Regions from separate parts of the Chromobacterium sp. INPA-IVC genome, predicted to be linked through region 1. Evidence: riboswitches for the same ligand, from Rfam matches in the RefSeq annotation. Region 1 holds a riboswitch; the other holds the start of a gene.

Region 1 (3,187 bases):
GTCCTCGTTGTCCGCGACGATGGCGCTGACGTTGTGGGCCTTCCTCGGCCTGGAGTCGGCGTCGGTGCCGGCCGGCGACGTGGTGGAGCCGGAGAAGACCATCCCGCGCGCCACCGTGATCGGCACCTTGCTGGCCACCGTGCTCTACATCCTGTCCACGGTGTCGCTGATGGGCCTGATGCCGGCGGATACGTTGGCGGCTTCGCAGGCGCCGTTCGCTGACGCGGCCAAACTGATGTGGGGCGACTGGGGCTACTGGCTGGTGGGCTTCGGCGCGGTGGTGTCCTGCTTCGGCGCGCTCAACGGCTGGAGCCTGATGCAGGCGCACGTGCCGGCGGCCGCGGCCAAGGATGGTCTGTTCCCCAGCCGTTTCGACCAGCGCAACGCGGCCGGCGTGCCCATCTTCGGCCTGGTGCTGTCCAGCGCGCTGGTCACCATTCTGATGGCGATGAAGTATGCCGGCGGTGACAGCGGGGTGAAGATCTTCGAATTCATCATCCTGCTGGCCACCGCCACTACGCTGCTGCCGTACGCGTTCTGCTCGATGGCGCTGATCGCCATCATGCTGATGCGCGGCAAGGAGTTCGCGCCCAAGGATTACGTCGCTCCCGGCTTCTTCGCCGGCATCGGCTTCGTTTACTCGCTGTGGGCGTTGTACGGCTCCGGCGCCGATATTGTCATGTGGGGCATGTTGCTGTTGCTGATGGGCCTGCCCATCTATGTCTGGCAGTTGAAGGAACGGTTCGTTGGGGATTGAACGACGTTCCGGTCAGCGAAAAAGCGCAGCGCGAAAGCCTGCGCTTTTTTCGTTTTCGAACCATTTCAATGCATGAGGATGAGCGGTTTTTTTCCTTGAAAAACATTTATTCAGACTGTTTGATATAGAAATAATATTGGCTTGCCAAGGCCCGGATATTGACACCATAATCGCCGGGTCATACAGGAGAGAGCGGCTTTTCGGCCGCCGCCGAAGGCGCAAGCGCACCCGCAATCGCTCAGGCAAAAGGACTGTATTATCGGCCGGCGGCAGCCGGTTCGCGCAATCTGGAGAGCGGCGCCCGCGCGGCGTCCACCGAAGGGGCTAACGGCTTATCCGGCCGGAAAATCTCAGGTGCAGGGACAGAGGGGTGTGGTTGATAGAGGATATCCACACTTTGCTCGAAGGAACCGCGCCATGACGGCCCCGAAACGTACTCCGCTGTATGAAGCCCACCTCGCCGCCGGCGCCAAGATGGTCGATTTCGCCGGTTGGGAAATGCCCATCCATTATGGTTCCCAGCTGAAAGAGCATGAGATCGTCCGTACCGACGCGGGCATGTTCGACGTTTCCCACATGACGGTGGTCGACATCACCGGCTCCGACGCCAAAGCCTGGCTGCAAAAACTGATCGCCAACGACGTGTCCAAGCTCGGCTTCGAGGGCAAGGCGCTGTATTCCGGCATGCTGACTCCGGAAGGCACTGTCGTCGACGACTTGATCGTCTATCTCACTTCCTATGGCTACCGCATGGTGGTCAACGCCGGCACCACCGAAAAAGACCTGGCCTGGATGGAAAGCCAGAAGGCCGGCCTCGACGTGGCGCTCAAGGTACGCCGCGATCTGGCGATGCTGGCGGTGCAGGGCCCGCAAGCCATAGACAAAGTCTGCGCCGTGAAGCCGGAACTGGCCGACGCCATCCGCGCGTTGAAAGTGTTTCAAGGCCTGCCGCAGGATGAATGGTTCTACGCCCGCACCGGCTACACCGGCGAAGACGGCCTGGAAATCATGGTTCCGGCCGACCAGGCCATCGCCTTCTTCAACCAACTGCAAGCCGCCGGCGTGTCGCCGATCGGCCTGGGCGCGCGCGACACGCTGCGCCTGGAAGCCGGCATGAATCTGTACGGCCACGACATGGACGAGACCGTGTCGCCGCTGGAAGCCGGCATGGGCTGGACCATCGCCTGGGAGCCGGCCGAGCGCAAGTTCAATGGCCGCGAGGCGCTGGAAGCGCAAAAGGCCGCCGGCGTGAAGATGAAGCAGGTGGGCCTGGTGCTGGAAGGCCGCGGCGTGCTGCGCGAGGGCCTGAAGGTGGTGGTGGAGGGCGTCGGCGAAGGCGTGATCACCAGCGGCACCTTCTCGCCGACGTTGAAGCACTCGATCGCCATCGCTCGCGTGCCGGCCGCCACCGGCGCCGCCGCCCAGGTGGATCTGCGCGGCACGCTGACCGATGTGCGCGTGGTGAAGATGCCTTTCGTGCGCAACGGTAAGAAAGTTTTCGAATAATCGGGCAGCGCCTCTAGGCGACTGCCGTCACCATTGATCTGATCTTAAGCTGGAGAACTTCAAGATGAGCAACATTCCCGCCGAACTGAAATACGTCGACAGCCACGAGTGGCTGCGCCTGGAAGCCGACGGTTCCGTCACCGTGGGCATCACCGCGCACGCGCAGGAATTGCTGGGCGACATCGTCTTCGTCGAGCTGCCGAAAGTCGGCGCGAAGCTGGCCAAGGATGAGCAGGCCGGCGTGGTGGAGTCGGTGAAGGCCGCTTCCGACGTCTACTGTCCGATCGCCGGCGAAGTGCTGGCCGTCAACGAGGAGCTGGAAGGCGAGCCGGAGCTGGCCAACACCGATCCGTACGGCGACGGCTGGTTCTTCAAGATCAAGCCGGCCAACGCCGCGGATCTGGACGGCCTGATGGACGCCGCCGCCTACGCCAAGGAAATCGGCGCCTGATAGCCTGACCGCCCCGCCGTCGCAAGACGCCGGGGCGTTGTTTTTCCCGGCGCGGCCTCGCGCAGGCCGCCGCAAAGAAGGAAGTCCCAAGCATGTCGCTCTCCGAACTCTTCAATCACCACGAATTCATCGCCCGCCACATTGGCCCGTCCGACGCCGAGCGCGCCGAGATGCTGGCCGCTGTCGGCGTGCCGTCCATCGACGCGCTGGTCGACCAGACCTTGCCGGCCGACATTCGCCTGAACCGCCGCCTGGATCTGCCGTCGCCGCAGCCGGAAGCCGAGGCGCTGGCCGCGCTGAAGGCGGTAGCATCCAAGAACGTGGTCAACAAGTCCTTCATCGGCCTGGGTTACTACCCGGTGCTGACGCCCACCGTCATCCTGCGCAATGTGCTGGAAAACCCGGGCTGGTACACCGCTTACACCCCGTACCAGGCCGAGATCGCACAGGGCCGTCTGGAAGCATTGCTGAAC
Region 2 (3,187 bases), on a different contig from region 1:
TGCGCGAGCAGCGCCGGCCGGTCGCGGCCGACAATCCGCTGTGGATGTGGCAGGAACAGCTATCTGGCTTCATTGTCCAGTCGCTCGACCATTACCGCGATCTGCGCGACGCCGCGCAGGAGCAGCTGTTCCGCGCGATCTACGAATCGCCGCAGCTGGCGACGCTGGTCGGCGTCGCGCCGGCCGGCGAGCCGCGCAGCCAGGCGCTGACCTGGGAAAGCCGCGAACTGGCCCGACTGAAGCGCGAAGCGCTGGACCCCAGCTTCGAGCAAGGCACGCTGGCAGACGGCTTCGTGCGGCTGCTGCTCTACGTCAGCATCGGCATCGGCGTGGTGGACGAGCGGCCCTTCAACGCCATCCGCCGGGTGATGCGCGACGTGCGCCACGAGTACCCGCTGACGCTGATGCAGTTGAAGGACATCGTCCGCCACCAGGTGGCGCTGGTGCGGCTGGACGCGCCGCGCGCGCTGCGCGGCCTGCCCCTGCTGCTGCCGGATGCCCGCCGCCGCCATCAAGCCTGGCTGTTGGCCCGCGATCTGCTGGCGCTGAACGGTCCCATCCCTGCCGAGCACCAGGCGCGGCTGGACCAAGTGGCCAAGACGCTGGAGCTCGACGCCGCCGCCGCGATCCGCGCCGCCTCTCCCGCAGCTCGGGCTGAAGCGGAGCCTGCGGTCCGCTCGCAGATCCCGGTCGAGGCCGCCCCCGCCGTTTCGCTCCCCGTGGCCAAGCCCGTCTCCGGCAAAACCGTTTCCGCGAAGGCTGCGACAAGCAAGCCCGCGCCGGCCGCCAAACCATCGGCGAAAACCGCCAGGCCGGCAGCAAGCAAACCGGCCACAACGAAGCCCTCGCCGGCAGCCAAAACGCCTGGAAAAACCGCCAAGCCCGCAGCGCCTAAGCCAACGTCGGACGAGATCAAGCCGATAGCCAAGCCTGCCGCGCGGACAAGCGCTGCGAGAAAGCCTACTGGCAAAGCCAACGGCCAGGCGCCAGGCGCGTCTCCAGCCGCTTCAGCGCCCGGCAAACGAGGCAAGGCGTAAGCCATGCGCGGGAACCGGGGCGACTCGGTTCCCGCATTGACTATTGCAATAGCGAAAGCTAATATTCCACTTCTGCGGGAGAGAGGGGCCATGCCCCCGCCGAAGACGCAAGCTCCCATAATCGCTCAGGCAAACGTACCGCAGCGCAGTATCGATTCAAGCCGATTGGAGAGAGGCCGCCCCGCGCGGCCCACCGAAGGGGCAAGCGGCCAAAGGCCGCGCAACTCTCAGGTAAAAGGACAAGGGGAGAGGCTGTTACCCAACCCGGAAACCGTCCAGGAGTTTGCCTTGTCCGCTCATCCATGCCTCGGCGCGAGCCTTTCGCGTCTCATTTCTGTTTTCCGTCATCCGCGCGCCATCGCTCCGGCTGGCATTCCATCGTTCCACCCCCATAAGATTTCATCATGCTGACCCTGATCTACCTGATCGCCATCACCGCGGAAGCGATGACCGGCGCGCTGGCGGCCGGCCGCCGCCACATGGACATTTTCGGCGTAGCCGTCATCGCCTTCCTCACCGCGCTGGGCGGCGGCACGGTGCGCGACATCGTGCTGGGCCGCTATCCGATAGGCTGGACCCAGCATCCGGAATACGTGCTGCTGGTGGTGGCCGGCGGCCTGGCCGCGGTCCTGGTCGCCCGCTACATGCGTCATCTGAACCGCCTGTTCCTGATCCTGGACGCGCTGGGCCTGGTGGCGTTCACCATCATCGGCTGCGACGTGGCGCTGGGCATGGGCTACCACCCGGTCATCATCGTGATGGCCGGCATGATCACCGGCATCGCCGGCGGCATTCTGCGCGACGTGCTATGCAACCGCGTGCCCATCGTATTCCGCCGCGAGCTGTACGCCAGCGTGTCGCTGCTGGTGGCCATCCTGTACCTGGGCCTCAACCATTTGGCCATGCCCCACGACTGGAACGTGATCGCCAGCTTCGCCTTCGGCCTGGCGCTGCGCCTGGTCGCGCTGTGGCGCGAATGGCAGTTGCCGGTATTCGCCTACCGGCACGACCACCACTGAGCCCCAAGACAAACACCCCGCCCTGGCGGGGTGTTTCGCATTCTGGGCACCCGCGCCGCGACGCCGCAGGCTCCGGCCCCCTGCTTGCCCTGCCCAAGCCCCGCGCCCGCGCAAGTGGCAATGGATATTTGACACACACCAACCACCCAATGTAAATAAGAAGCCCCTGATATCCCGCCGCTGACCAGCCGACATCACCATGCATATTTCCGGCTCCGCCTTTCGCCGCCTTATCCTGCGCCTGCTGCTGGCCATCCCCGCGCTCTTGATCTGCTACCTGCTCGCCGCGCTGGCGCTGGGACTGCTGCCCAGCAACCGCGGCTGGGCGCCGCCCGCGAACGGCATCCCCATCTACCTGGACAGCAACGGCGTGCACACCAGCGTGATCATGCCGGTCAAGACCGATGCGCAGGACTGGACCGCCGCCTTTCCTCCGGAACACATCCGCCGCCCAGACCTGTACGCGCGCTCGCCCTACATCTCCATCGGCTGGGGCAGCAAGGTATTCTTCCTGACCATACAAAACTGGGAAGACCTGAGCGCCGGCAAGGCATTGGCCGCGCTGGCGTTCGACCAAAGCGTGCTGCACGTGGAATACCTGCCCCAGCCCAAGGAGGGCAAGGACACCCGGCGCATCCTGATCAGCCCGGAACAATACCGCCGGCTGGCGGACTTCATCCGCCAAAGCGCGCCGCTCGACGCCCACAACCGGGCCTTGCAGGAAACCGGACGCCACTACGGCGACAACGACGCCTTCTACGCCGCCCATGGCCGCTACAACCCCATCGTCACCTGCAACCAATGGACGCGCGACGCGCTGGCCGAAGCCGGCGTGCGCACCGCGCTGTGGTCCCCTTTCGTCCAGCCACTGTTCTGGCAGCTGGAGAAATGAATGGTGGACAGGTCGCAATTCTCCAATCTGAAAATCGAGACGCTCAGGCAGACCATTACCCGCTCCAGCGAAGCGCGGCAATTGACTGCTCTGAACGAAGACATGATGCCTGAAACCGATGCCCTGCCAATGCCTGCATCGAAACCAGCGCATCAATATTCATACCCGCCTAGTCTATGGCGCCACCGATCCAGTGAACGCGCAAGAATTGCGCTCACTGGAACAATGGCTGCCAGAAC

What was found. A riboswitch is a leader RNA that binds a small molecule or an ion and turns the genes downstream of it on or off. The one in region 1 is predicted to bind glycine.
Region 2: another riboswitch for glycine. It lies ahead of ACX17K_RS00135 (trimeric intracellular cation channel family protein); the one in region 1 lies ahead of gcvT (glycine cleavage system aminomethyltransferase GcvT).

What each region holds. Positions count from the first base shown of each region.
Region 1 covers NZ_JBTNLS010000006.1:314,101-317,287, reverse strand. Annotated here, with positions in the region: gene ACX17K_RS13260 (amino acid permease) at 1-757, shown strand, start outside; glycine riboswitch at 931-1,021, shown strand; glycine riboswitch at 1,035-1,133, shown strand; gene gcvT (glycine cleavage system aminomethyltransferase GcvT) at 1,175-2,263, shown strand; gene gcvH (glycine cleavage system protein GcvH) at 2,328-2,714, shown strand; gene gcvP (aminomethyl-transferring glycine dehydrogenase) at 2,807-3,187, shown strand, end outside.
Region 2 covers NZ_JBTNLS010000001.1:25,807-28,993, reverse strand. Annotated here, with positions in the region: gene ACX17K_RS00140 (DUF3141 domain-containing protein) at 1-1,037, shown strand, start outside; glycine riboswitch at 1,103-1,188, shown strand; glycine riboswitch at 1,193-1,290, shown strand; gene ACX17K_RS00135 (trimeric intracellular cation channel family protein) at 1,442-2,056, shown strand; gene ACX17K_RS00130 (TIGR02117 family protein) at 2,256-2,948, shown strand.